One region of the Exiguobacterium sp. EF_C8 genome, then DNA from elsewhere that is predicted to be linked to it. Evidence: a T-box and tRNA genes for the amino acid it is inferred to sense, from the RefSeq annotation. Region 1 holds a T-box; the other holds one or more tRNA genes.
The links. A T-box is a leader RNA that pairs with one kind of tRNA and senses whether it is charged. The one in region 1 lies ahead of argS (arginine--tRNA ligase), so its partner is inferred to be a tRNA-Arg.
Positions count from the first base shown of each region.

Region 2: it encodes a tRNA-Arg, which carries the amino acid that the T-box ahead of argS (arginine--tRNA ligase) is inferred to sense. The anticodon was not compared.

Region 1 covers NZ_CM143264.1:2,961,293-2,976,453, reverse strand. The annotation lists gene ACY2IG_RS15725 (PucR family transcriptional regulator) at 1-511, opposite strand, end outside; gene ACY2IG_RS15720 (alanine/glycine:cation symporter family protein) at 657-2,033, shown strand; gene ACY2IG_RS15715 (sulfite exporter TauE/SafE family protein) at 2,091-2,948, opposite strand; gene ACY2IG_RS15710 (solute symporter family protein) at 3,063-4,619, opposite strand; gene ACY2IG_RS15705 (DUF485 domain-containing protein) at 4,616-4,942, opposite strand; gene ACY2IG_RS15700 (TVP38/TMEM64 family protein) at 5,207-5,854, opposite strand; gene trhO (oxygen-dependent tRNA uridine(34) hydroxylase TrhO) at 6,093-7,007, shown strand; gene ACY2IG_RS15690 (alpha/beta hydrolase) at 7,068-7,829, opposite strand; gene ACY2IG_RS15685 (GGDEF domain-containing protein) at 7,866-9,542, opposite strand; T-box leader at 9,672-9,891, shown strand; gene argS (arginine--tRNA ligase) at 9,951-11,633, shown strand; gene ACY2IG_RS15675 (hypothetical protein) at 11,664-12,269, shown strand; gene ACY2IG_RS15670 (metallophosphoesterase family protein) at 12,332-12,925, opposite strand; gene ACY2IG_RS15665 (YajQ family cyclic di-GMP-binding protein) at 13,006-13,500, opposite strand; gene pulA (type I pullulanase) at 13,612-15,161, shown strand, end outside.
Region 2 covers NZ_CM143264.1:129,284-144,444, forward strand. The annotation lists gene folK (2-amino-4-hydroxy-6-hydroxymethyldihydropteridine diphosphokinase) at 1-267, shown strand, start outside; gene dusB (tRNA dihydrouridine synthase DusB) at 267-1,259, shown strand; gene lysS (lysine--tRNA ligase) at 1,421-2,902, shown strand; rRNA gene ACY2IG_RS00725 (16S ribosomal RNA) at 3,285-4,846, shown strand; rRNA gene ACY2IG_RS00730 (23S ribosomal RNA) at 5,014-7,927, shown strand; rRNA gene rrf (5S ribosomal RNA) at 8,031-8,146, shown strand; tRNA gene ACY2IG_RS00740 (tRNA-Val) at 8,156-8,231, shown strand; tRNA gene ACY2IG_RS00745 (tRNA-Thr) at 8,246-8,321, shown strand; tRNA gene ACY2IG_RS00750 (tRNA-Leu) at 8,384-8,470, shown strand; tRNA gene ACY2IG_RS00755 (tRNA-Arg) at 8,509-8,582, shown strand; tRNA gene ACY2IG_RS00760 (tRNA-Pro) at 8,587-8,663, shown strand; tRNA gene ACY2IG_RS00765 (tRNA-Ala) at 8,686-8,761, shown strand; rRNA gene ACY2IG_RS00770 (16S ribosomal RNA) at 8,886-10,447, shown strand; rRNA gene ACY2IG_RS00775 (23S ribosomal RNA) at 10,615-13,528, shown strand; rRNA gene rrf (5S ribosomal RNA) at 13,576-13,691, shown strand; gene ACY2IG_RS00785 (CtsR family transcriptional regulator) at 13,823-14,278, shown strand; gene ACY2IG_RS00790 (hypothetical protein) at 14,304-14,732, shown strand; gene ACY2IG_RS00795 (ATP--guanido phosphotransferase) at 14,725-15,161, shown strand, end outside.

The sequences.
Region 1 (15,161 bases):
ACATCTTCAGGATCTCCGACTCGGATAGTTCTTCATGTAATAACTCAAAGAAGAATTGTTCCGTCTGCTCTTCCTTCCGTTTTTTCTGCATGTCGATCGCTAGTAATTGACGTTGAGCAAGCAGAGCTCCTTTCTTTAAATCTGCTAGTTCTGATGGAGTGAACGGGGTACTGCGAGCAATCGACCAAATGTAGCCGAGAATTTCTGAATCTTGTTTGATGGCAATGGCGACGCGGTCATTCAGTCCAACATCCGTGCGCGCAGAAATGATGAGCGGATCGTCTTGAGTAGCGAGACTCTGGATGACTTCGTCTTTCCAGAGTTGGTCGATGACCGATTCCGGTACCCGGCGACCGATGATCGTTGCGACACGAGCAGGGTCCGTGTCAGCAGTATGCGTACTATAGGCAAGGAGACGGTGATTACGATCTTCAATCGTAATCGGCGCATTTAAGGCGATACCGATCGCTTCCGCTAAATCGTCTAACGAATGGTATGAAGCTTCTAACATGGAGGAATCCCTTCTTTCTCTCTCGTTCAGTATCTTTAGTATAGCTTCTGTTGTGTAAAATCACAAAAATTATTCTTTCGTATTGTATAAAAACACAACTCCATGCTACGGTAAGCCTCGGAAAAAAGAGAGAGGATGAAATGGCATGGATGTGTTACGTCTGATATCTGCTTGGGTCTGGGGAATTCCAAGCATGGTGTTGTTAGTAGGAACGGGAGTGTACTTTACGATTCGTTTACGTGGTCTTCAGTTTCGTCGCTTGAAACAAGCGTTTCAATTGTCTGTTCAAAAATCAGGACAGGGTGAAGGGGAAATTAGTAGCTTTCAGATGTTAATGACGTCTCTTGCAGCGACGATCGGGAACGGAAACATCGCGGGAATCGCGGTCGCCTTGACGATGGGCGGACCGGGTGCAGTCTTTTGGATGTGGATCATCGGTTTGATCGGAATGGCGACGAAATATGCGGAAAGTCTTCTTGCGATTCTTTTTAGAAGTCGAAATGAACGCGGCGAAGCTGTCAGTGGACCGATGTATTATATCGAAAAGGGACTAGGTGCAAAATTTAAATTCCTCGCCATCTTGTTTGCGGCATTTGGTTTGATTGCATCATTTGGTGTCGGGAACACCGTGCAAGCGAATGCGATGGCAACGGTGCTTGAGCAATCGTTTCATGTACCGCTTCTACTCTTCGGCATTCTGCTCGCGCTGGCAGTCTATGTATCGATTCGTGGTGGACTTGAACGCGTCAGTGCGATCTCGACGATCTTTGTTCCGATCATGAGCTTACTTTATATCGGTGCCGCTTGTGTCCTTTTAATATTGAAGGCGGATCAGATTCTACCAGCCTTTGGTTTAATCTTTGAGTACGCCCTCCAGCCGCTTGCGCCTGCAGGAGCCTTCACCGGTGTATCGATCATGATGGCGATGCAAGTCGGTGTAGCACGTGGTATTTTCACGAACGAAGCAGGACTTGGGACAGCAGCATTGATTGCCGGATCTGCGAAAAGTGAGCGTCCGGTCGAACAAGGATTGATTTCGATGACGAGTACCTTCATCGTGACCTTGATCGTTTGTACGATGACGGCACTCGTCCTTCTGACGACAGGCTTTTGGGATCCGTCAGGCGGACTACATTCAGGTATGAAGCATGATGCGAATCTTTCCGGGGCAGCACTGACAGCAACCGCCTTTGCGAGCGTCCTTGGATCATTTGGAGAATGGACTGTCGCATTCTCCGTCTTCTTCTTCGGTTATTCGACGATCATCGGTTGGTATGTCTATGGAGAGAAGTGCTTGGAGTACTTGAGCGGTACGACACGTTTCAACGAAGGATACCGTGTATTCTTTGCACTCGCAGCCTGTTATGGTGCCGTCGCGCAATTAGAACCGTTGTGGCTCGTCGCAGATATCGCAAATGGATTGATGATGATTCCGAACTTGATCGGGATGCTGTTCTTGTCGCACTTGGTCATTGAACAAACGAGGAATTACGAACGGGCGGGTCATAAACGAGTCGCTTAAACGAACAAAAGCCGTGATGCCTTTAAACAGGCACCACGGCTTTTATGATGAGACGATTCATCCATTCGTCCGACGACGACTGTAGATGAGGAGTGTCAGTAAGAAAATCAAACTCAGCGCAACGAGGACAGAGAGTGAAGCGACGTTCCAGCCGATGACCTCGAGTAAAACACTGATCGCAACCGTCAAATAGAAGATACCGAGGTACTTTTTGACGAATGGGCTTTCGAAGTGCGTCAATTGCTTTGCGCCAATCGGTGCTCCGAGCAAGGCACCGACGATCAGCATGATTCCGACCAGGATATCGATGTTCGTACTTGCGACCGTGTAATTGACAAGTCCCGATAGGACAATCAGCAACGCGGAAGCAATACTCGTTCCGACCGCACGTTTCAACTCATAGCCAACGATCCCGACGAGTAACGGGGTGATGATGAAGCCACCGCTGACACCAAGTAATGAAGAAATGAATCCGGCGAACAAACCAGTGAAGGCAAGAGCGAGATATCGATTTTTCCACCCCGTCTGTTCACCCGTCGTTGATTTCGGACGTAAGAATTTATTCGCGAAGTAGAGTAAGAGACCGATATAAACGATTGAGATAACGAGATGAGCACCATTGACTGCCTCTAGACGAAGAACGAGTGGTGTCGCGATCGTCGAACCGATGATTCCGACGCCACCGACGACGAGACTATCGCGCCAGACGACATTTTTAAGACGTAAGTGAGAGATCGTTCCTGAAACGGTAGATCCAAGTGTCAGCATAAGACTCGTCGCGATCGCGACACTTGGAGCATATCCTAAAATGAGTAACAGGGGCGTCAAGATGATACCGCCACCGATTCCGAAAAATCCGGAAATGATTCCAATGAAAAATCCGAGGATTAAGAAATAATAAAAAGCGAGATCCATGTACAGTCTTCCTTTCCTTTTCTTCTCTATTATTCACTTAGTATGGCAATGAATGAGAAGAATGTAAAAGGGGACGGCTCCTTCAAGGGGGTTGAAGGAGCCGTTAAGGGGAACTTATTCTTTTGACGCGGCGACTTCCGTTGCTGCATCGATACCGGTATTGGCCTTGACTAAGATACGTTCGAAGTTACCGGCAACCTCGTTCGATTTCGTCAACAATGTCCCGACGATAGCTCCGAGGAAACCAAGCGGGATGGAGACGATTCCTGGATTCGTCAGCGGGAAGAGGGCTTCCCCGACGAACAAGGCTGAACCGTCGACTGCCCAAAGGTTTGGACTGAGTGCGACGAGAATCAGTGAAGAGAATAACCCAACGACCATACCTGTGACAGCTCCGCCAGTATTGAAACGGCGCCAGAAGATCGTCAAGAGAATGACTGGCAAGTTGGCACTTGCCGCGACAGCGAAGGCAAGCGATACGAGGAACGCGACGTTCATCGATTGTGCGAACAATGCCAGTACCATCGAAATCAAGGCGACAGCGATGGAAGCAAGTCGCGCTGCCGTCATCTGTTCTTTTTCCGTTGCTTGCCCTTTGCGTAGAATATGACTATAAAAATCATGAGCAAAGGCAGACGCAGCGGATAAGACAAGTCCTGCAACAACGGCGAGGATTGTCGCAAAAGCGACCGCAGCGACGAATGCAAAGAGTAAATCGCCACCAAGTGCTTTAGCGAGAAGTGGCGCAGCCATGTTACCAGCAGCATTAGCAGCGATGATATCTTCAGAACCAACGAAAGCAGCAGCACCAAAGCCGAGGAAAATCGTCAAGATATAAAAGACACCAATGATCCATGTCGCGTACACGACGGATTTACGAGCTGTCGGAGCATCCTTAACAGTAAAGAAACGAATTAAGATATGTGGTAATCCAGCTGTTCCAAGAACGAGCGCGAGATTGAGCGAAATCGTATCGAGTGGTAACTTAAATTTGTTTCCAGGATTCAAGAATGAATCCCCGAGCGGCGTGGCTTGTTTCACTTCTGAAAACATCTTGAAGATCGAGAAATCGAACTTCGCGAAGACCATGAACGAGATGACGGCTGTTCCTGCCATCAAGAGAATCGCTTTGATGATTTGAACCCACGAAGTCGCAGTCATACCACCGAAGACGACGTAGACCGTCATTAAGATACCGACGATGATGACACTCGTCGTATAAGGAATTCCTAACAACAATTCAATCAAGGCACCTGCACCGACGAGTTGCGCGATCATGTAAAAAATCGAGATCGCGATCGAGTTCATGGCAGCGACTCCACGAACTTTTGAGGCGTTAAAACGAGCGGCAATCATATCAGCCATCGTGTATTTTCCGAGGTTCCGAAGTGGTTCGGCAACGAGGTACAAGACAACAAGATAAGCAACGAGGAAGCCGATCGAGTAAAAGAATCCGTCGAATCCGGCTAAAGCGATCATCCCGGCAATTCCGAGGAACGAGGCGGCTGACATGTAGTCGCCGGCAATCGCCATCCCGTTTTGTGCACCAGTGAGTCCGCCGTCCGCTGTATAAAAGTCGTTAGCTGTTTTTGTTTTACGGGCAGCAAAGTATGTAATGACGAGCGTCAAACCGACGATCGCTGCGAATAGGGCAATGGCAGTATAATTCATTTCGACTCCTCCTTGATCTGTTCGACGAGTCGATCAAAGGCACGTGCTTTTTTGCTATACATCATGCAGAACGTCCACGTCATGATGAACTGGGCAAATGCGAATACCCAAGCTCCTGTAATATCACCGAATACTGGCTCATTCAAAATCGTGAAGTAACTTGTCAAAATCGGAAGCGCAAAATAAAAAATAAGGCAAAAACTAATAGCTGGAAGAATGAAGCCGTTCTTTTGGCGCATCAATTGTTGAAAGGTAGCACTCTCGACGATTGCTGGAGCAGATTGAGTCGCTTCATTTTTTTGAACTTCGGACATTTGATGCATGAGGACGCCTCCTTTAAGGAATGAATGTAAATTCATTATAAGGATGTCGTTTCTGGAAAAGCTATCCTAATTTTTAAGAAGAAAAGATCATTATTATATTAATATTGGTCATACCAATTTAATGTAAGCGTTTTCAATATTGAACATTGTTTGAACGTTATTTTTATATATTAATCACTTTATAAAATGATTCAAAAGACCTAGTCCCTAGAAAAATGAGAACAGCTTAAAAAGCCTGTCTATGGAATCATAGACAGGCTTGAGTCATTTTTCAGATGGACGTTCGATCTTATCTTCGATTTCTCGTAAATGATCCGCACGTTTTGAAAGGGCACGACGCTTCAACCATTCTTCCGTCCCGCGACTAACTCCCCAGATGGCGAGTAAAATCAAAAATAGAAGGACAAGACGCATCGGACGTTCGAGGAACGTGGACCATTCCTTTCCGATTAGCGAGAAGATGATGACGACGATCAGACGCCCGGCACCAGCAGCGATCAAATACGTCCGCAGCGATAGTTGAATCATGGCAGAAATGGACGTGATGATGAACGCAGGCATGAATGGAAGCGAAAAAAAGAATCCGAGTGAGATGGGACTCATGTGACGAACACGTTCAATCCACTGTTGCGCGGCATGGTGTTTTTCAAGCCAACGCGTGACCGGACGACGAAATAGATATCGAATACAAGCGAAGACGACGAGTGATCCAAGCATGCTCCCGACCCATGATACGAGAACACCCATACCAAAACCATAAGTTGCCGCATTCGCGGAAATGATCAGGACGAGTGGTAGGAAAGGAAATAGAGACTCAAGAAACGGGGCAATCAAACCGGTGGCAGCTCCTCCAGGTAAGTCTTGGAGAAAGAAAATCATCTGCTCGATCCAGTCACGAAGTGTATGGAGCATTCGGAATCCTCCTTGCGAGATGTACTACTGTGTTTTATTTTACCTCTTTCTGATTCAGAAAGGGAATGAAATTCCTTGAAAGGGATTCAGGAATTGTAGATTGTACATTCGAAAGGGAGTTGGTATTATACTTAAATGGGTGCGTTTTGCAGGCGTTCCCAGCTAGTCAATAGCTAGACGCTTCGTTTGCCAACGTTCGTTTTACTGCAAAAAACTGACATGGGGGCTAATGAGGAATATGAAACCTTATCGCGTACTATTATTTTATAAGTATGTTCCAATTGAAAATGCGGAACAGCTAACGAAAGAGCATCTTGCTTACTGTAAAGAGCTCGGTATCAAAGGTCGGATTTTGATTGCACCAGAAGGAATCAACGGCACACTCTCTGGAACGGTCGAACAAACGGAACAATACATGAAGGACTTGACGGCGGATCCACGATTCGCTGACATCGAATTCAAAATTGATGAAGTTGAAGAGCATGCCTTCAAAAAGACGTTCGTCCGTTACAAAAAAGAACTCGTCACATGGCGTTTTGAGGACGAATTCAACGTACCAGAAGAACACGCTGCGTATCTTGAACCAGCAGAGTGGAAAGAAATGATGAAACAAGATGACGTCGTCATTCTCGATGTACGCAACAACTACGAATACGACCTCGGACACTTCAAGAATGCCGTAAAAGTCGATGTCGATGCTTCACGGGAATTCCCTGAATGGCTAGACGAGAACGAGCATTTGTTTGAAGGGAAAAAGGTTCTCACATACTGTACGGGTGGCGTTCGTTGTGAGAAATTCACGGCGTACTTCCGTAAACGGCAACAGAGTGATGATATCTTCCACCTGAAAGGCGGAGTCGTCATGTATGGAAAAGATGAACAGACACAAGGAGAAGACTGGGAAGGTGAACTATACGTCTTTGATGAGCGTGTACAAGTTCCTGTCAATGCCGTCAATCCGTCTGTCGTCTCAGAATGTTACTACTGCGGAAAACCGGAGACGCGCTATGTTAATTGTGCAAACCCGGAATGTAATCGACAGCACTTCTGCTGTGAAGAATGCGAACCAAAAGTCATGCGTTCGTGTTCCGATGAATGCCGGGAGCATCCGCGCAACCGTTATGAAAAAGAGCAACAAGAAGAATTAGTATAAGGCACGCGTAAAAAGCCGGATGATTTCTTTAATAGAAACCGTCCGGCTTTTTTTGTGTATTCAAGAGGACGGGAACAAGTAACGTAAAATATCTGGCAAACGTTTGGCCCAGGCCGTTTCATGATGGATTGCTTCCGGAATGATCGTATAGCGACTTTGAGTGAGTTTCTGTTCAACCGCTCGCGCTAAGACATCATTCGTGTGTAAATAATCCGTCTCGGTCATCGGACCACTCACTTCTTTTGTGCCGACGTCCATATAACAGCGATGCGTTGCAGACAGAGACGGGCTTCGCTCTATGAATTCAAGGAGTGAGGAGAAGTTTGCCCATCCGGCAGTCGATAAGGCAGCGACGCGCGTGATGACTTCCGGATACGCGAATAATCCATATAGCGAGATGACGCCACCCATCGAACTGCCGATCATTGTCGTATCATCAGGGCGTGTCGCATAGTTGGCATCAATGTATGGTTTTAACTCGCGGATGATCCAGTCCATATAGACCTTACCGTTGCCACCAATTGACGTCCGATGCGAAGGATAGGCGCTCCGCATCAATAAGGCTTCGTCGCTCCAAGGAGCATAGTCATCGTACCGATCCATTCCATCTTCTGGACTGTCAATCGCGACGACCATTGCCGGAATCTGTGTCTGTTGTAGTGCAAGATGAATCTCCCAGCCTTTTCCGAACGAGGCGGTTTCTCCACTAAAGACGTTTTGTCCATCGTGCATATAAATTACTGGTAATGCTTCAGAAGGATCCAAATGGGGCGGACGATGAATTCGAATCGTCCGGTGGGCTTGTGATGTCGGTAGCGTCATTTCAATTTCCGTAATCGACAATAGAGTCACGACCTTTCAAAGGTTTGCATAATGCGCGGTACAATTGCGTCCGTTGTGTTTTCCGCCGACATAGAGTGCATGGTCGGCTTGACGTAACGATTCTTCGAACGTCCGTTGATATCTTTCATCCACTGTATCAATTCCGAGGCTGACGGTTAAGGACAGTCGGTGACCATCGACGAGGAAGGGACGATCCATGACCGTATGGCGGACCGTCTCGGCAATCTGAATAGCAGCCTCTTGACTACCATTTCGCAACAGAAGCACGAATTCCTCCCCACCATAACGAGCAGCAAAGACATCATCATGTTGCAATTGGATCGTCTGGATGCGTCGACCGAGTTCACGAAGGACGAGATCACCTACTTTATGACCGTACGTATCATTGACACGTTTGAAATGATCGATATCGAACAGAATTACGGAGAGCGGGTAGGAGTCAGCGGCAAATTCCTGCCGACCGTGTTCATAAAAAGCACGGCTATTCGGTAATTCGGTCAAAGCATCGGTCCGACTTTCCGTATAGAGTTGGACCGTTTCACGTGAGCGTTCTAAGACGCGACAAAAGGTACGAAGCAAACGAGATAATTCGTCAGCATTTGTCACATCATAGGCGTCTGCGACTTGATGGAACAGGATGATCGAAACATCGACCTCTCCGCTCGTAATCGAAGGAATCGCTAGCATCGAGTGACGATCGACAGGCAATCCGATTTGAATATCGTTTCCCCAGTCGCAACGCAGACCATAGATGATTGGGGTATGCAAATCGTCAGCTGACAAGGAATGAAATAGTGGTAACACGTCGATTGGTTGTTTCGTCCGAATGTTATAGATGACTTGTTTCCGCTGTTGTTGAATTGAGATCCAACCTTCAGAAAACGGCAACAGATGTGGTAAATCGAGGAGTAACGAATCGATCGTCTCGCGCTCGAAGCGGGAAATCAACAAGTGTTCCTTCGCATCATCAAATCGTTTGGCATTATCGTTTGCTTCAAGGAAGTCACCACGTTCTTGCAACAGACGTTTGAACAAGAAGAGAATCAAGGCGGATACTGTAGCCGCGACAAGCGGACTTTCATCGTAGAACCAGATTCCAAGTAGAGCACTTAACATGCTGATTCCATAAACGAGGGACTGCAACTTCACGAGACGTCGCCAATCGTATTTCAAGTAGAGGAAGCGATTGACGAACAGACATTGGAAGTAAGAGACAAGGAAGACAGTGATCAAAAAGCCGATGAAGGGAAGCAGGGCTTTCGTATACGTAAAGTTTGAGCCGATCGGTCCACCGAGCGCTTCATACGCAAATACCGGAAGCGAGATGTAGACTAAATCAAACAAGGCGTTGATCGGGTAGAGATAGGCGAAACGTTTCCAGCGAATCGCTTTTCGGTGAGACATGAATTGAAAGACGAGAATACCGACTTGGCTTAAAATCAAAGCGTACGTCAAACCGTAATTGAGGAATAAAAATAAGATGATTCCTTCTTGGAATGTATAATAAATGCCGCCACGACGGACATTATCGAACTGAAACAGGAGAACGAGCCCAAACAAATAAAGAGTATTGACGATGGAGATGGAAGGATGGAAGGTAGGTGGATGAACGATGCCAATCACTAATAATGTCAAGGCGACGAGACTGAAAACGATCCAGCTCGTCCGGGCTACCTGTTGGTAGTAGCGCATGAAACATCCCTCCCCCTGAGAAGTATCTTTTATTCCTATACCCGAATTGTGGAAATTTTGATAAGCCATTTACCAAAAAAATAAGGTTGAGAGAAAAGAAAGAATTGCGTATAATGTGAAAGATATCGAATACAGTCGATGATGAAGAGAGTAACGGTTGATTTTCGTCAACTAGCGAATCAGGGAATGGTGGAAGCCTGAGGACGAACCGGTCGTGAAGCGCACTTCTGAGACGCTACCCGATTCCTGAAGGAAAAGGCGTAGCCGGGGGAACCCCGTTATCCCCGAACAAGGTGGGTGTCAAAAATGACACCAAGAAGAGTGGTACCGCGGTCATTCCGTCTCTTTGCGCGTGGCGCAAGGGGCGTTTTTTATTGCCAAAAATCAGTGAAGCAGGAGGAAATAAAGATGAGTTATAAAACGCAATACGCAGAAGTATTACATCAAGTCATGGAAGGTGCCTTATCGGTTGAACAAATCGAACAACTGATCGAGCAACCGAAACATGAAGATCATGGAGATCTGGCATTCCCATGTTTCATGCTCGCGAAAGCATTCCGTAAAGCACCGAACATGATTGCTTCGGAGCTCGCAGAAAAAATTGATGCGCCGTTGTTCTCAAACGTTCAAGCTGTTGGTCCTTACATTAACGTCTTCTTGAACCGGGAAGTCGTCTCGCAAGAAATCGTCAACCAAGTCCTGACGGAGCAAGAGGCGTTCGGATCAAGTGAAGCGAATGGAAAAACGATCGTCACTGATTTTTCATCACCAAACATCGCAAAACCTTTCTCGATGGGTCACTTACGTTCAACAGTAATCGGAAATGCGCTCAACCAAATCTCACGTAAAAAAGGGTACGACGTCGTCGGTGTCAACCACTTAGGGGACTGGGGAACACAGTTCGGGAAATTGATGGTGGCTTACACGATGTGGGGTGAGGAAGAAGCGGTCCGTGCAGAACCAATCAAGGAATTGTTGAAATTATACGTCCGGTTCCACGAAGAAGCGGAAACAAATCCGACGCTTGAGGACGAAGGACGTCTCTGGTTCAAAAAACTCGAACAAGGTGATGAGCAGGCAACGACGCTTTGGACGTGGTTCCGTGAAGTCTCACTCGTCGAGTTCAACCGTGTCTATGAGATGCTCGGTGTTAAATTCGATAGTTTGAACGGAGAAGCCTTCTACAACGATAAGATGCAACACGTCATCGATTTGCTCGAAGAAAAAGATCTCCTCGTCGAATCAGAAGGGGCAATGGTCGTTGACCTCGAAGCAGAAGGTATGCCACCTGCCTTGATTAAAAAGAAAGATGGCGCAACGCTTTATGCGACACGTGACTTAGCAGCTGCTGTCTATCGTCTCGAAACGTACCGTTTTGAGCAAGCGTTCTACGTCGTTGGCGGTGAACAAGCGCTTCACTTTAAGCAATTGTTCGCAGTCCTGAAGAAACTTGGATTTGAGAACGTCGACGGAATGCACCATGTACCGTTCGGTTTGATTATGAAAGACGGAAAGAAAATGTCGACGCGTAAAGGTCGGATCGTCTTGCTTGAAGAAGTACTACAAGAAGCAATCGACGTCGCGAAGCAAAACATCGCGGAAAAAAATCCGAACTTAGCGAATGCCGAAGCCACAGCTCGTCAAGTAGGTGTCGGCGCCGTCATCTTCCATGATTTGAAAAATGAACGGATGAATAATATCGAGTTCGATCTTGAGCAGATGTTGAAATTCGAAGGTGAAACAGGACCGTATGTCCAGTATACGAATGCTCGTGCGCACTCATTGCTCCGTAAAGGTAGCTATGATGGCACACCATTCGCTGGTAGTGCCGATGATCATGCATGGGGTGTCGTCTCGATGCTGAACCAATTCTCGACGGTCATCGATCGTGCATTCACACGTCGCGAGCCGTCAATCATCAGCCGTTACGTCTTAGATCTTGCACAAAGCTTTAATAAATACTACGGACACGTCCGTGTTCTCGAAGATGACGCAGCAAAACAATCGCGTCTTGCACTCGTCAAGTCTGTCACGATCGTCTTGACAGAAGGTCTTCGTTTACTTGGTGTCGGCGCTCCGGAAGAAATGTAAGACCAATCCACGAATAAGAAGAGGTAGATTATGAAGACTGAGACGAAAGACCGATTACAGCAAGCTGCTTCACAGATGAAGCAGGAGCCTTTGGCAGAAACCGTCGCCTTCATGGCTGATTTTCACGGGAAAGTCGCTGCTTGGTTACCGGGAGAGTCTGTCGATTTCGTTCACGATTTCGTGACGGCGCCGGAAGCTGATTTGATTGCTCCGATCGAAGGAGACGCGTTGCGCACGAAAGACAATTTTGAATTCTTCATGCGTAAGAAACAGACACGAAAAAAACTCGGCGAACTGTTGACGCTTTGGAAGTCGGCACGCACGACAGAGACGTTGAGTCAAATCGATGCGATCGGATTAAAAAAATGGCTCGCTCGTAATGAATTCCGTTCGGAAGATAAACCATGGGATTATTTGAACCGTCTGCATGTTCTTCTGTTCCTTGATTTGATGACGACGATCATCGATGATCATCGATTGACGAGTTTGCATGAGCAACTTGTCGGTACAACACCAGTTCCGACGAGCTTCGTTCGTCGTCAAGGGGATGTCCGTCAAGTCATCGAAGCATTCGCGGAAGAGACGAACTTCACACAAGTGGATATCGTCAAGGCATCGCTTGTCCGTTATCTCTGATCAATAAGATGCATGAACAAAAGCCGTCGAGCCCTGTGCCCGACGGCTTTTGTCGTATCCTCTTACTTCGCCTGATAGAATACGATCGATTGTTGCACTGAATCGTAAAGACACCATTCTCGTTCGAACACGACAGGACCTAGATTGATGGCATATCGTCCTCCATTAATGGATAAAGATTGATACAATGGGCTCGACAGAGCAATACCATTTCGAAACAAACCTCTGATATGACTATGACCAAAAAAGAGTACTGGTTCACGTTGCTGTGACAGATCAGGCAAAAAATCACGGGACCAATTCAATTGATCTCCATGAATCAACAATGCACCCTCGATGTGTTGTTTTCGAGGGCAGTCGCGTAACGCATCGATGACAGGAGATAGTTGCGGTGGAACGAGCGACAGGATGCGCTCTTCTTGATTACCCAGTAACGTCTTAAAATCAATTAGGTTTAAAAAATCATCATCAAGCGTCACGACGAGGGAGAGCGATTCGAAAGAATAGCGCTTCGCTCGCTTTTTACCGACATGGCATTCATGAACATCACCGAGACAAAACAAATGCGCATCGGGAGCGAGCTGTCGTATGTCAGCTAGGACAGCCGCTGTGTCGGCTACTGAACTGTGAAGATCCGCAAAAAGGGCATAACGCATGATCGACCACTCCTTTGTTAAGGAGATACCCGAAAATGCGTTATGCCTATCTTTTGAATATGAGCGTTCAGATCAATCGATTAACGGAAGTTAATGAATTGAACATCGACTGATAATGGAAGCTCACGAACGATCTGCATGACTTGTTGTAAGTCGTCACGTGATTTACCTGTGACGCGGATTTGGTCATCTTGGATCTGTGTCTTCACTTTTAATTTCGATTCCTTGACGGCATTGTTGATCTTTTTCGCGTCGTCACGGTCGATTCCACTTTTCAGGATGACACGTTGTCGGACTGTATTCCCGGCAGCCTGCTCGACTTTTTCGTACTGCAGGTTTTTAGTTGGGACTTCTCGCTTGATCAATTTTGCTGTTAAGACATCTTTGACTTGATCGAGTTTGAAATCGTCATCTGAGATTAGAATCAAATCCTCTTTTTCGAGCTTCATGTCGCTTTTTGAACCTTTGAAGTCGAAGCGGTTCGTGATTTCCTTCAGTGCGATTTGGACCGCGTTCTTGACTTCCTCGATGTTGATTTGTGACACGATATCAAATGAATTATCTTTTGCTGCCATTTCAATCTCCCCTTTCATTCCACTCTCTATTTTAGAGAGGAATACCGGAAGCGTCCACTGCTTTGAAATTTTGTTATAATAAAAACCATGAAATGAAAGGGGTGCTTAGCTTTGAAACAAACAGCAGACATGTTGACGCTCACACCGCAAGAACTGGATGAGCGATTTGCCTATAGTGGAAATGATTTAGGAGCGACCTTCTCAGAGACAGCGATTCACTTGCGCTTGTGGGCGCCGACAGCAGAACGTGTCGTGATTCGTCTCTACAAGACACTACGCGCACGAAAAGTCGAAGAGGTCGAGATGGTGGCAGACGAACGGGGAACGTACGTCGTTGAACTCGATCGAGCGACATATGAAGGTTATTTCTATACGTTTCAAGCGAGCATCAACGGACAAAAGGTCGAGGCGGTCGATCCGTATGCGAAAGCCGTCGGAACGAACGGAAAGCGCGGCGCATTAATTGACCCGACCAGTGTGACACCAGAACGATGGATTGAAGAACGTCCATTGTTCCATTCTTCGCAAGACGCAGTTGTCTATGAATTACACGTACGCGATGCAACGAGTCATCCGGCCAGTGGTGTCGTTGCACGTGGTACGTTCGCTGGACTGACGGAAGCAGGGACACGGACACCAAATGGTGGATTGACAGGGCTTGATTATTTGGCAGACCTCGGTGTGACACATGTCCAGTTACTACCGATCTATGATTTTGGCTCGGTCAATGAGACAGCGCCGAACGACCCGGATAACTATAACTGGGGTTATGATCCGGTGAACTACTTTGCGCCGGAAGGTTCGTACTCCTCGAATCCGGATGATCCACGAACGCGGATCCTTGAATTAAAACAATTGGTGCAGGCGTTACATGATCGCGGGATCCGTGTCATCATGGACGTCGTCTTCAATCATACGTATGATGCGGCGACGGTTCCGCTTGGTCAGTTCGTTCCTGGATACTTTTATCGTCAAGAGGCGGATGGGAGTCTCTCAAACGGTAGTTTCTGTGGAAATGATACTGCATCTGAACGTCTGATGATGCGAAAGTTCATTCTTGATTGTGTGACGTACTGGGCGAAAGAATACCATCTCGATGGGTTCCGCTTCGACTTAATGGGACTTCATGATGTTGAGACGATGAATCAAGTGCGCCATGCACTTGACCGGATTGATCCATCGATTCTGATCATCGGTGAAGGCTGGGATCTCGATACGCCACTTGATCCGGAAGAAAAAGCGAACTATTTCAACGCACCGAAGATGCCAGGAATCGCTCATTTCAACAACGGTTTACGGGACGGGGTCAAAGGCGACGTCCAAACGCCAGAAGACCGTGGTTTCATCAGTGGTGCATTTGACCGGACGAGTGAAGTCAAACGGGGAATCGCTGGTAACGTCTCTTCGCAAGGGTTTGCCGATGAGCCCAATCAAGTCGTCTCGTACGTCGAGGCTCATGATGATTTGACGATTTGGGATAAATTGACGGTGTCTCGTCCAGAAGACACGGAAGAGCTTCGTCGGAAACGGCAAATGCTTGCGAATGCGATCATTTTGACGGGACAAGGGATTCCTTTCCTCCATGCCGGACAAGAGTTCTTCCGGACGAAAGACGGTATTCGTGACAGCTTCAATGCCGGAGAGGTCGTGAATCGTCTCGA
Region 2 (15,161 bases), 270 kb from region 1:
GAGCGTCTGTTCAAAAATGGACCGCGGACGCTTGATTTAGATATTTTGTTATATGGGGGAGAACGTATTGACCTTGAAGGATTAACCGTTCCGCATCCGCGGATGCAAGAGCGGGCATTCGTCCTCGCGCCATTACGGGAACTAGCAGCAACATGCGTCATACCTGGTCTTGGGCAAAGTGTCGAGCAATTGTACCAGCAGTTACCAGAGACAGAACGAAACGGTGTGCGACGCTTAGGTGGTCTTTTAGAAGCGGAGGAACAATAATGGAATTTAACATTGGTGATGTCAAATTGAAGAATCAAGTCATCTTGGCACCGATGGCAGGCGTCTGTAATCCCGCGTTTCGGTTGATCGCAAAAGAATTCGGCGCGGGACTCGTCTGTGCGGAGATGGTCAGCGATAAAGGGATCTTGTACGAGAACGAACGGACGCTACAGATGCTGTACGTGGATGAGCGGGAAAAACCGCTGAGTCTTCAAATCTATGGTGGTTCAAAGGAGACACTCGTTCAAGCAGCGCGATATGTCGAAGCGAACACGAATGCCGACATCATTGATATCAATATGGGGTGTCCGGTCCCGAAAGTCACGAAAAGTGATGCTGGAGCGAAATGGTTGCTTGATCCGGATAAGGTCTATGAGATGGTCCATGCGGTGACACAAGCGATCGATAAACCGGTGACGGTCAAAATGCGGACCGGCTGGGACAGTCATCACATCTATTGTGTCGATAATGTCAAAGCGGCAGAAGCAGGTGGCGCGAAGGCTGTTGCCATTCACGGACGGACACGTTCACAAAAATATGAAGGTGTCGCAGACTGGAACATCATCGGTGAAGCAAAAAAAGCGGTTAATATTCCAATCATCGGAAACGGGGATGTTCAAACCCCACAAGATGCTAAACGAATGATTGATGAGATTGGTGTCGACGGTGTCATGATCGGACGGGCCGCTCTCGGAAACCCATGGATGTTGTATCAGACAATCCAGTATCTCGAATCAGGAACGCTTCCGGCAGAACCGACGGCGCGCGAGAAGATTGATATTTGTCTCTTGCACGCTACACGACTGGTCGCGCTAAAAGGAGAAGAACTCGCCGTGCGCGAAATGCGGACACATGTCGCCTGGTACTTGAAAGGAATGAAGGGGAACGGTCGCATTCGCAATGCGTTATTTAACATCGACACGCATACGGGACTCGTTGAACTGTTACAGCAGTACTTGCAGACACTCGAAGAAGACGTAGCGTATGCCTAACAGGTAAAGTATAGTCGGACAGAGTCGTTTTGTGGTACGCTAGTTGCATTGAAGATGAGCGTATCGGTTTTCTAAAGGGCTGTCGGTCATTCCGGCAGCTTTTTATTCGAGAGAATCGTCGTGAACCATTATTAAAAGGAGTGAAGACAGTGAGTCAGGATATGGAAATGAACGATCAAATGCAGGTGCGTCTCAGTAAGATGAACGCCATGCGTGAACAAGGTCTCGATCCATTCGGCGCACGTTTTGAACGTTCGACGGATACTGCGAGCATTCGTGCATCATTTGGTGAACATACAAAAGAAGAATTGGCTGAACTGAAACCGGAAGTTGCCATCGCAGGTCGTGTCATGACGACACGTCGTAAAGGGAAGGTTGGCTTTACGAATGTTCAGGATGTACAAGGTCAAATTCAGTTGTATGTTCGTAAAGATGACGTCGGTGAAGAGGCGTATGAGATCTATAAGACATGTGACTTAGGTGACATCGTCGGGATCCAAGGATACGTGTTCAAGACGAATGTTGGTGAACTCTCTGTTCACGTCACAGCATTTACGTTATTGACAAAAGCGTTACGTCCGCTTCCGGATAAATATCATGGATTAAAGGATATCGAGCAACGTTACCGTCAGCGCTATCTCGACCTTATTACGAACCAAGAATCACGTGAGACATTCATCGCGCGGAGTAAAGTCATTCGTGGAATCCGTCAATATCTTGATAACCTCGGATACTTGGAAGTCGAAACACCAATGTTGCATACGATCGCGGGTGGAGCATCGGCGCGTCCGTTCATCACGCATCATAATGCACTCGACATGACGCTTTACATGCGGATTGCGATTGAGCTTCATTTGAAACGTTTGATCGTCGGTGGACTTGAGAAAGTCTACGAAATCGGTCGTGTATTCCGTAATGAAGGAATCTCAACACGTCATAACCCAGAGTTTACGATGATCGAACTCTATGAAGCGTATGCGGATTATAAAGACATCATGAACTTAACAGAGAATCTGATTGCTCACGTCGCACAAGAAGTACTCGGTACGACACAAGTCACTTACGGAGAAGACGTCATCGATTTATCTGTCGGTTGGAAACGAGCGCACATGGTAGATCTCGTTAAAGAAGCAACAGGTGTCGACTTCTTCGAACAGATTTCGAACGAACGTGCCCTTGAACTCGCGCATGAACACGGTGTTGAAGTCCAGTCGCACATGACGACGGGACATATCTTGAATGAGTTCTTCGAACAAAAAGTAGAAGAAACACTCGTTCAACCAACATTCGTCTATGGTCATCCTGTTGAAGTATCACCACTTGCGAAGAAAAATCCAGAAGATCCACGCTTTACGGATCGCTTTGAATTATTCATCGTCCGTCGTGAGCATGCGAATGCCTTCACGGAATTGAACGATCCAATCGATCAACGTGAACGTTTCGAAGCACAACTCGTCGAAAAAGAAGCAGGAAACGACGAAGCACATGAAATGGATACAGACTTCATTGAAGCACTCGAGTACGGTATGCCGCCAACGGGTGGTCTTGGAATCGGGATCGATCGTCTCGTCATGTTGTTGACGAATGCGCCATCGATTCGTGATGTATTACTCTTCCCAACGATGCGTCACCAACAAAATTAATGAGTAGAGCTCTGTTCTTTCTATACTGTATAGAAGGAACGGAGCGTTCTTTTTGGAATCAACACAGGAATAAACAAGTCAAAAAACGGGTAAACAAAAGTTTTTAAATGTTTTTCTAATAAAATGCTTGTACGATTCAAAAAGCCATGGTATATTACTTCTTGTGCCGCGAATGGTCGTGACACACAAAAATAAATATCAAAAAAAGTTGTTGACAATCGGGTTGATAACTTGTTAAGATATTAAAGTCGCTGAAAACGACACGACGAACTTTGAAAACTGAACGATGAGGCAAAAATCGTATTCTACGGAATACAAACATGAATGAAGCGCAAGCTTCGTCAATCGTGACTTCGGTCACAACAACGAGCAAGTCAAACACTTCATGGAGAGTTTGATCCTGGCTCAGGACGAACGCTGGCGGCGTGCCTAATACATGCAAGTCGAGCGCAGGAAGCTGACGGAACTCTTCGGAGGGAAGGCAGTGGAATGAGCGGCGGACGGGTGAGTAACACGTAAGGAACCTGCCTCAAGGATTGGGATAACTCCGAGAAATCGGAGCTAATACCGGATAGTTCAACGGACCGCATGGTCCGCTGATGAAAGGCGCTCCGGCGTCACCTTGAGATGGCCTTGCGGTGCATTAGCTAGTTGGTGGGGTAACGGCCCACCAAGGCGACGATGCATAGCCGACCTGAGAGGGTGATCGGCCACACTGGGACTGAGACACGGCCCAGACTCCTACGGGAGGCAGCAGTAGGGAATCTTCCACAATGGACGAAAGTCTGATGGAGCAACGCCGCGTGAGTGATGAAGGTTTTCGGATCGTAAAACTCTGTTGTAAGGGAAGAACACGTACGAGAGGGAATGCTCGTACCTTGACGGTACCTTACGAGAAAGCCACGGCTAACTACGTGCCAGCAGCCGCGGTAATACGTAGGTGGCAAGCGTTGTCCGGAATTATTGGGCGTAAAGCGCGCGCAGGCGGCCTTTTAAGTCTGATGTGAAAGCCCCCGGCTCAACCGGGGAGGGCCATTGGAAACTGGAAGGCTTGAGTACAGAAGAGAAGAGTGGAATTCCACGTGTAGCGGTGAAATGCGTAGAGATGTGGAGGAACACCAGTGGCGAAGGCGACTCTTTGGTCTGTAACTGACGCTGAGGCGCGAAAGCGTGGGGAGCAAACAGGATTAGATACCCTGGTAGTCCACGCCGTAAACGATGAGTGCTAGGTGTTGGGGGGTTTCCGCCCCTCAGTGCTGAAGCTAACGCATTAAGCACTCCGCCTGGGGAGTACGGCCGCAAGGCTGAAACTCAAAGGAATTGACGGGGACCCGCACAAGCGGTGGAGCATGTGGTTTAATTCGAAGCAACGCGAAGAACCTTACCAACTCTTGACATCCCATTGACCGCTTGAGAGATCAAGTTTTCCCTTCGGGGACAATGGTGACAGGTGGTGCATGGTTGTCGTCAGCTCGTGTCGTGAGATGTTGGGTTAAGTCCCGCAACGAGCGCAACCCCTATCCTTAGTTGCCAGCATTGAGTTGGGCACTCTAGGGAGACTGCCGGTGACAAACCGGAGGAAGGTGGGGATGACGTCAAATCATCATGCCCCTTATGAGTTGGGCTACACACGTGCTACAATGGACGGTACAAAGGGCAGCGAGACCGCGAGGTGGAGCCAATCCCATAAAGCCGTTCCCAGTTCGGATTGCAGGCTGCAACTCGCCTGCATGAAGTCGGAATCGCTAGTAATCGCAGGTCAGCATACTGCGGTGAATACGTTCCCGGGTCTTGTACACACCGCCCGTCACACCACGAGAGTTTGCAACACCCGAAGCCGGTGAGGTAACCGCAAGGAGCCAGCCGTCGAAGGTGGGGTAGATGATTGGGGTGAAGTCGTAACAAGGTAGCCGTATCGGAAGGTGCGGCTGGATCACCTCCTTTCTAAGGAAAACGTCCCTTACGGGACATGCCCATCGTTCAGTTTTGAGAGCTCGTCTCTCAGTCTCGCAAGAGACACTCGCACCTTGAAAACTGAAGACATCAACAAGACATCAAACTTTTAATTAACCATGTCATTTAAGACGTGTGTTCTTAGAATACCAACGCTAGATCAAGGTATGAAGGGCGTACGGTGGATGCCTTGGCACTAGGAGCCGATGAAGGACGCGACGAACAGCGATATGCTTCGGGGAGCAGTAAGTATGCTTTGATCCGAAGATTTCCGAATGGGGGAACCCACCATCTGTAATGGGATGGGACATGTTACGTGAATACATAGCGTAGCGTGAGGCAGACCCGGGGAACTGAAACATCTAAGTACCCGGAGGAAGAGAAAGCAAATGCGATTCCCTGAGTAGCGGCGAGCGAAACGGGAACAGCCCAAACCGGAGAGCATGCTCTTCGGGGTTGTAGGACACTCTATACGGAGTCAAAAAGGAAGACAGTAGGTGAAGGACCTGGAAAGGTCGGCCGAAGAAGGTGACAGCCCTGTAGCTGAAACTGTTTTCCCTCCAGAGTGGATCCTGAGTACGGCGGGACACGTGAAACCCCGTCGGAATCCGGGAGGACCATCTCCCAAGGCTAAATACTCCCTAGTGACCGATAGTGAACCAGTACCGTGAGGGAAAGGTGAAAAGCACCCCGGAAGGGGAGTGAAATAGATCCTGAAACCGTATGCCTACAAGTAGTCAGAGCCCGTTAACGGGTGATGGCGTGCCTTTTGTAGAATGAACCGGCGAGTTACGATAACGCGCGAGGTTAAGCCGATGAGGCGGAGCCGTAGCGAAAGCGAGTCTGAACAGGGCGTTCAGTGCGTTGTCGTAGACCCGAAACCAGGTGATCTACCCATGTCCAGGATGAAGGTCAGGTAACACTGACTGGAGGTCCGAACCCACGCACGTTGAAAAGTGCGGGGATGAGGTGTGGGTAGCGGTGAAATGCCAATCGAACCTGGAGATAGCTGGTTCTCCCCGAAATAGCTTTAGGGCTAGCCTCGAGGTTGAGAGTTCTGGAGGTAGAGCACTGATTGGACTAGGGGCCCCCACAGGGTTACCGAATTCAGTTAAACTCCGAATGCCAGCAACTTATACTCGGGAGTCAGACTGCGAGTGATAAGATCCGTAGTCAAGAGGGAAACAGCCCAGACCGCCAGCTAAGGTCCCCAAGTGTATGTTAAGTGGAAAAGGATGTGGCGCTGCCTAGACAGCTAGGATGTTGGCTTAGAAGCAGCCACCATTCAAAGAGTGCGTAATAGCTCACTAGTCGAGTGGCGCCGCGCCGAAAATGTAACGGGGCTAAACATACCACCGAAGCTGCGGATTCCGTAAGGAATGGTAGGGGAGCGTTCCAAACCGCTGTGAAGCTGTACCGGAAGGAGCAGTGGAGCGTTTGGAAGTGAGAATGCCGGTGTGAGTAGCGAAAAGAGGGGTGAGAATCCCCTCCGTCGAAAGCCCAAGGTTTCCTGAGGAAGGCTCGTCCGCTCAGGGTTAGTCTGGACCTAAGCCGAGGCCGAAAGGCGTAGGCGATGGATAACAGGTTGATATTCCTGTACCGCCGATCCACCGTTTGAACAATGGGGGGACGCAGGAGGATAGTGACGCATGCGGATGGAAGTGCATGTGCAAGTTTCAAGACCGTCTGATTGGCAAATCCGTCAGGCATCACAGTCAAGGAACGATGCGGAGTCCCGTAGGGACGTAGGTCACGATTTCACACTGCCAAGAAAAGCCTCTAGTGAGGGGGAAGGCGCCAGTACCGTAAACCGACACAGGTAGGCGAGATGAGAATTCTAAGACGCGCGGGATAACTCTCGTTAAGGAACTCGGCAAAATGGTCCCGTAACTTCGGGAGAAGGGACGCTCTACACATGTAGAGCCGCAGTGAATAGGCCCAAACGACTGTTTAGCAAAAACACAGGTCTCTGCTAAATCGCAAGATGACGTATAGGGGCTGACGCCTGCCCGGTGCTGGAAGGTTAAGGGGATGGGTTAGCGCAAGCGAAGCTTTGAACCGAAGCCCCAGTAAACGGCGGCCGTAACTATAACGGTCCTAAGGTAGCGAAATTCCTTGTCGGGTAAGTTCCGACCCGCACGAAAGGCGTAACGATTTGGGCACTGTCTCAACGAGAGACCCGGTGAAATCATAGTACCTGTGAAGATGCAGGTTACCCGCGACAGGACGGAAAGACCCCATGGAGCTTTACTACAGCCTGATATTGAGGCTTTGTGCATGATGTACAGGATAGGCGGGAGACGTCGAGCCCGGAGCGCCAGCTTCGGAGGAGTCACCCTTGGGATACCGCCCTTCATGCATAGAGTCTCTAACTCGCAGCCGTGATCCGGCTGGAGGACCGTGTCAGGCGGGTAGTTTGACTGGGGCGGTCGCCTCCTAAACAGTAACGGAGGCGCCCAAAGGTTCCCTCAGAATGGTTGGAAATCATTCGTAGAGCGCAAAGGCAGAAGGGAGCTTGACTGCGAGACCTACAAGTCGAGCAGGGACGAAAGTCGGGCTTAGTGATCCGGTGGTTCCGCATGGAAGGGCCATCGCTCAACGGATAAAAGCTACCCTGGGGATAACAGGCTGATCTCCCCCAAGAGTCCACATCGACGGGGAGGTTTGGCACCTCGATGTCGGCTCATCGCATCCTGGGGCTGGAGTAGGTCCCAAGGGTTGGGCTGTTCGCCCATTAAAGCGGTACGCGAGCTGGGTTCAGAACGTCGTGAGACAGTTCGGTCCCTATCCGTCGTGGGCGCAGGAAATTTGAGGAGAGCTGTCCTTAGTACGAGAGGACCGGGATGGACGCACCGCTGGTGTACCAGTTGTTCCGCCAGGAGCATCGCTGGGTAGCTACGTGCGGACGGGATAAATGCTGAAAGCATCTAAGCATGAAGCCCCCTCCAAGATGAGATTTCCCTTTGAGTAATCAAGAAAGACCCCTCAGAGACGATGAGGTAGATAGGTCACGGGTGGAAGCATGGCGACATGTGGAGCTGAGTGATACTAATCGGTCGAGGCCTTGTTCTAGCAGATGCATTGTTGATGACTTCAGTTTTGAGGGCGCGAGCCTTTCAAAAAAAAATGAAAAAAGTCTTGACGTTATGTGAACATAATGTTAAGATAATAAATGTCTGGTGGCGATAGCCAAGTGGTCACACCCGTTCCCATGCCGAACACGGAAGTTAAGCACTTGAACGCCGAAAGTAGTTGGGGGCTTCCCCCTGTGAGGATAGGACGCTGCCAGGCGATACATATGGAGGATTAGCTCAGCTGGGAGAGCACCTGCCTTACAAGCAGGGGGTCGGCGGTTCGATCCCGTCATCCTCCACCATTTTTATTACACTTGCCGGTGTAGCTCAGCTGGTAGAGCAACTGACTTGTAATCAGTAGGTCGCGGGTTCGACTCCTGTTGCCGGCACCATTTTCATCTTCAATGATCACCAGAATTCAATTATGAATGAAGGTTCTACCTTTTATATCCCTGCCGGGGTGGCGGAACTGGTAGACGCACAGGACTTAAAATCCTGCGGGGGTTTCCCCGTGCCGGTTCGATTCCGGCCCTCGGTACCATTTTCATTTTGATGTTTGCTGTTTGATCCTTATATTCCGCACCCTTAGCTCAGCTGGATAGAGTACTTGACTACGAATCAAGGGGTCGGGAGTTCGAATCTCTCAGGGTGCATTTTCGGGAAGTAGCTCAGCTTGGTAGAGCACTTGGTTTGGGACCAAGGGGTCGCAGGTTCGAATCCTGTCTTCCCGACCATCTTCAATTTCATCCCTTTAATGGGGCCTTAGCTCAGCTGGGAGAGCGCCTGCCTTGCACGCAGGAGGTCAGCGGTTCGATCCCGCTAGGCTCCACCATTTTTATGACGAACTTTGAAAACTGAACGATGAGGCAAAAATCGTATTCTACGGAATACAAAAACGAATGAAGCGCAAGCTTCGTCAATCGTGACTTCGGTCACACAACGAGCAAGTCAAACACTTCATGGAGAGTTTGATCCTGGCTCAGGACGAACGCTGGCGGCGTGCCTAATACATGCAAGTCGAGCGCAGGAAGCTGACGGAACTCTTCGGAGGGAAGGCAGTGGAATGAGCGGCGGACGGGTGAGTAACACGTAAGGAACCTGCCTCAAGGATTGGGATAACTCCGAGAAATCGGAGCTAATACCGGATAGTTCAACGGACCGCATGGTCCGCTGATGAAAGGCGCTCCGGCGTCACCTTGAGATGGCCTTGCGGTGCATTAGCTAGTTGGTGGGGTAACGGCCCACCAAGGCGACGATGCATAGCCGACCTGAGAGGGTGATCGGCCACACTGGGACTGAGACACGGCCCAGACTCCTACGGGAGGCAGCAGTAGGGAATCTTCCACAATGGACGAAAGTCTGATGGAGCAACGCCGCGTGAGTGATGAAGGTTTTCGGATCGTAAAACTCTGTTGTAAGGGAAGAACACGTACGAGAGGGAATGCTCGTACCTTGACGGTACCTTACGAGAAAGCCACGGCTAACTACGTGCCAGCAGCCGCGGTAATACGTAGGTGGCAAGCGTTGTCCGGAATTATTGGGCGTAAAGCGCGCGCAGGCGGCCTTTTAAGTCTGATGTGAAAGCCCCCGGCTCAACCGGGGAGGGCCATTGGAAACTGGAAGGCTTGAGTACAGAAGAGAAGAGTGGAATTCCACGTGTAGCGGTGAAATGCGTAGAGATGTGGAGGAACACCAGTGGCGAAGGCGACTCTTTGGTCTGTAACTGACGCTGAGGCGCGAAAGCGTGGGGAGCAAACAGGATTAGATACCCTGGTAGTCCACGCCGTAAACGATGAGTGCTAGGTGTTGGGGGGTTTCCGCCCCTCAGTGCTGAAGCTAACGCATTAAGCACTCCGCCTGGGGAGTACGGCCGCAAGGCTGAAACTCAAAGGAATTGACGGGGACCCGCACAAGCGGTGGAGCATGTGGTTTAATTCGAAGCAACGCGAAGAACCTTACCAACTCTTGACATCCCATTGACCGCTTGAGAGATCAAGTTTTCCCTTCGGGGACAATGGTGACAGGTGGTGCATGGTTGTCGTCAGCTCGTGTCGTGAGATGTTGGGTTAAGTCCCGCAACGAGCGCAACCCCTATCCTTAGTTGCCAGCATTCAGTTGGGCACTCTAGGGAGACTGCCGGTGACAAACCGGAGGAAGGTGGGGATGACGTCAAATCATCATGCCCCTTATGAGTTGGGCTACACACGTGCTACAATGGACGGTACAAAGGGCAGCGAGACCGCGAGGTGGAGCCAATCCCATAAAGCCGTTCCCAGTTCGGATTGCAGGCTGCAACTCGCCTGCATGAAGTCGGAATCGCTAGTAATCGCAGGTCAGCATACTGCGGTGAATACGTTCCCGGGTCTTGTACACACCGCCCGTCACACCACGAGAGTTTGCAACACCCGAAGCCGGTGAGGTAACCGCAAGGAGCCAGCCGTCGAAGGTGGGGTAGATGATTGGGGTGAAGTCGTAACAAGGTAGCCGTATCGGAAGGTGCGGCTGGATCACCTCCTTTCTAAGGAAAACGTCCCTTACGGGACATGCCCATCGTTCAGTTTTGAGAGCTCGTCTCTCAGTCTCGCAAGAGACACTCGCACCTTGAAAACTGAAGACATCAACAAGACATCAAACTTTTAATTAACCATGTCATTTAAGACGTGTGTTCTTAGAATACCAACGCTAGATCAAGGTATGAAGGGCGTACGGTGGATGCCTTGGCACTAGGAGCCGATGAAGGACGCGACGAACAGCGATATGCTTCGGGGAGCAGTAAGTATGCTTTGATCCGAAGATTTCCGAATGGGGGAACCCACCATCTGTAATGGGATGGGACATGTTACATGAATACATAGTGTAGCGTGAGGCAGACCCGGGGAACTGAAACATCTAAGTACCCGGAGGAAGAGAAAGCAAATGCGATTCCCTGAGTAGCGGCGAGCGAAACGGGAACAGCCCAAACCGAAGAGCATGCTCTTCGGGGTTGTAGGACACTCTATACGGAGTCAAAAAGGAAGACAGTAGGTGAAGGACCTGGAAAGGTCGGCCGAAGAAGGTGACAGCCCTGTAGCTGAAACTGTTTTCCCTCCAGAGTGGATCCTGAGTACGGCGGGACACGTGAAACCCCGTCGGAATCCGGGAGGACCATCTCCCAAGGCTAAATACTCCCTAGTGACCGATAGTGAACCAGTACCGTGAGGGAAAGGTGAAAAGCACCCCGGAAGGGGAGTGAAATAGATCCTGAAACCGTATGCCTACAAGTAGTCAGAGCCCGTTAACGGGTGATGGCGTGCCTTTTGTAGAATGAACCGGCGAGTTACGATAACGCGCGAGGTTAAGCCGATGAGGCGGAGCCGTAGCGAAAGCGAGTCTGAACAGGGCGTTCAGTGCGTTGTCGTAGACCCGAAACCAGGTGATCTACCCATGTCCAGGATGAAGGTCAGGTAACACTGACTGGAGGTCCGAACCCACGCACGTTGAAAAGTGCGGGGATGAGGTGTGGGTAGCGGTGAAATGCCAATCGAACCTGGAGATAGCTGGTTCTCCCCGAAATAGCTTTAGGGCTAGCCTCGAGGTTGAGAGTTCTGGAGGTAGAGCACTGATTGGACTAGGGGCCCCCACAGGGTTACCGAATTCAGTTAAACTCCGAATGCCAGCAACTTATACTCGGGAGTCAGACTGCGAGTGATAAGATCCGTAGTCAAGAGGGAAACAGCCCAGACCGCCAGCTAAGGTCCCCAAGTGTATGTTAAGTGGAAAAGGATGTGGCGCTGCCTAGACAGCTAGGATGTTGGCTTAGAAGCAGCCACCATTCAAAGAGTGCGTAATAGCTCACTAGTCGAGTGGCGCCGCGCCGAAAATGTAACGGGGCTAAACATACCACCGAAGCTGCGGATTCCGTAAGGAATGGTAGGGGAGCGTTCCAAACCGCTGTGAAGCTGTACCGGAAGGAGCAGTGGAGCGTTTGGAAGTGAGAATGCCGGTGTGAGTAGCGAAAAGAGGGGTGAGAATCCCCTCCGTCGAAAGCCCAAGGTTTCCTGAGGAAGGCTCGTCCGCTCAGGGTTAGTCTGGACCTAAGCCGAGGCCGAAAGGCGTAGGCGATGGATAACAGGTTGATATTCCTGTACCGCCGATCCACCGTTTGAACAATGGGGGGACGCAGGAGGATAGTGACGCATGCGGATGGAAGTGCATGTGCAAGTTTCAAGACCGTCTGATTGGCAAATCCGTCAGGCATCACAGTCAAGGAACGACGCGGAGTCCCGTAGGGACGTAGGTCACGATTTCACACTGCCAAGAAAAGCCTCTAGTGAGGGGGAAGGCGCCAGTACCGTAAACCGACACAGGTAGGCGAGATGAGAATTCTAAGACGCGCGGGATAACTCTCGTTAAGGAACTCGGCAAAATGGTCCCGTAACTTCGGGAGAAGGGACGCTCTACACATGTAGAGCCGCAGTGAATAGGCCCAAACGACTGTTTAGCAAAAACACAGGTCTCTGCTAAATCGCAAGATGACGTATAGGGGCTGACGCCTGCCCGGTGCTGGAAGGTTAAGGGGATGGGTTAGCGCAAGCGAAGCTTTGAACCGAAGCCCCAGTAAACGGCGGCCGTAACTATAACGGTCCTAAGGTAGCGAAATTCCTTGTCGGGTAAGTTCCGACCCGCACGAAAGGCGTAACGATTTGGGCACTGTCTCAACGAGAGACCCGGTGAAATCATAGTACCTGTGAAGATGCAGGTTACCCGCGACAGGACGGAAAGACCCCATGGAGCTTTACTACAGCCTGATATTGAGGCTTTGTGCATGATGTACAGGATAGGCGGGAGACGTCGAGCCCGGAGCGCCAGCTTCGGAGGAGTCACCCTTGGGATACCGCCCTTCATGCATAGAGTCTCTAACTCGCAGCCGTGATCCGGCTGGAGGACCGTGTCAGGCGGGTAGTTTGACTGGGGCGGTCGCCTCCTAAACAGTAACGGAGGCGCCCAAAGGTTCCCTCAGAATGGTTGGAAATCATTCGTAGAGCGCAAAGGCAGAAGGGAGCTTGACTGCGAGACCTACAAGTCGAGCAGGGACGAAAGTCGGGCTTAGTGATCCGGTGGTTCCGCATGGAAGGGCCATCGCTCAACGGATAAAAGCTACCCTGGGGATAACAGGCTGATCTCCCCCAAGAGTCCACATCGACGGGGAGGTTTGGCACCTCGATGTCGGCTCATCGCATCCTGGGGCTGGAGTAGGTCCCAAGGGTTGGGCTGTTCGCCCATTAAAGCGGTACGCGAGCTGGGTTCAGAACGTCGTGAGACAGTTCGGTCCCTATCCGTCGTGGGCGCAGGAAATTTGAGGAGAGCTGTCCTTAGTACGAGAGGACCGGGATGGACGCACCGCTGGTGTACCAGTTGTTCCGCCAGGAGCATCGCTGGGTAGCTACGTGCGGACGGGATAAATGCTGAAAGCATCTAAGCATGAAGCCCCCTCCAAGATGAGATTTCCCTTTGAGTAATCAAGAAAGACCCCTCAGAGACGATGAGGTAGATAGGTCACGGGTGGAAGCATGGCGACATGTGGAGCTGAGTGATACTAATCGGTCGAGGCCTTGTTCTAGCAGATGCTTGTTGATGACTTCAGTTTTGAGGGCGCGAGCCCGATCGTCTGGTGACGATAGCCAAGTGGTCACACCCGTTCCCATGCCGAACACGGAAGTTAAGCACTTGAACGCCGAAAGTAGTTGGGGGCTTCCCCCTGTGAGGATAGGACGTTGCCAGGCACTTGACCGATCTGCAGATTGCAGGTCGGTCTTTTTGTGTTTTCTAAAAAGCCTTATCAGTTGCATTTCTTTTTTTAGATGATTACTATTAAATCAAACAATAGTCAAAGATGGTCAGAGAGGTGGTGCCAATGCAAAACATCACAGATATCATCGAAGCCTATTTAAAGCAAATTTTACACGACGAAAAGACGATTGAAATCAAACGTCAAGAAATTGCACAACGTTTTGACTGTGTTCCATCACAAATCAATTACGTCATTAATACTCGTTTTACGGTCGAAAAGGGTTATTTTGTTGAAAGTAAGCGGGGCGGTGGTGGATACATTCGGATTCAAAAAATCGTTATGCTCGATAGTCACGATCTATTAGACGAAGTCAGTTCATGGATCGGTGATCATTTGACGGAACAAGCTGCAGAAGATTATTTGATTCGTTTGATGAACGAACAATTACTGACGCGGCGGGAAGCTATTTTGATTCAATCGCTGTTGCAAAAAGAGAGTTTGCCAATGGCGGTCGAAGATCAACACCGGATGCGTGCCCACTTGATGCGGACGCTTCTTCAAACCATGAAGCGACTCTAGTCGTCGGACATTGGAGGAATGCACGATGCGTTGTCAACGATGTGGCGAACGAGAAGCAATCGTCCGTGTCAAACTCCCACAAGAGTCAGAAACCGATGAGAAGTTCTTATGCTCGGTTTGTGTACGGGAGTTAGCATGTGAATATCAAGGGACGGCATGTCCGTCTTGTGGTATGACCCGTCAACAATTGCTTCATCTTCGTAAAGTCGGTTGCCCGACTTGTTATTCATTTTTCAAAGACGAAGTCGACGGCATGGTTCGTCAGTTCCAACACGGTCATACGCAACATTATGGTTCACGCCCTGATGAGGAATCCGTGGAGAAACGATTAAACCAGCAACTTAGTCGACTCAAAGAACAACTCAACCGCAAAATCTTAGCAGAAGATTATGAAGAAGCAGAAGTCATAAAACAACAGATTGAGAGTGTCGAGGAGGATTTGCGTCATGTTTGAAGAGTTGCTTCAACACCCTTTAAGCGAATCGATGAATCAATCTTCTCCCTTTGACGACATCGTCGTTTCGACACGAGTCCGTTTGGCGCGCAATACGACACGTTATCCGTTCTCAACGATGTTGTCAGAAGCACAAGCCAATGCACTCATTGAAGAGACGGAACGCCAACTAAATGGGATGAAAGGGTTCCGATTTGGTCGTGTCGATCAGGCGGATGTCCTGACCCGAACCGCTTTAGTAGAAAAGCATCTAATTAGTCCGGCGTTAGCGAGTCATCCACGGACAGGACTCTTCATTAGTGAAGATGAGCAGATCAGTGTCATGGTAAACGAAGAAGATCATTTCCGGATCCAGACCTTATTACCGGGGCTCCAGCTCGAAGAGGCGTTTCGGATCGCAAAACAAGTCGATCGCTTGATCAGCGAACG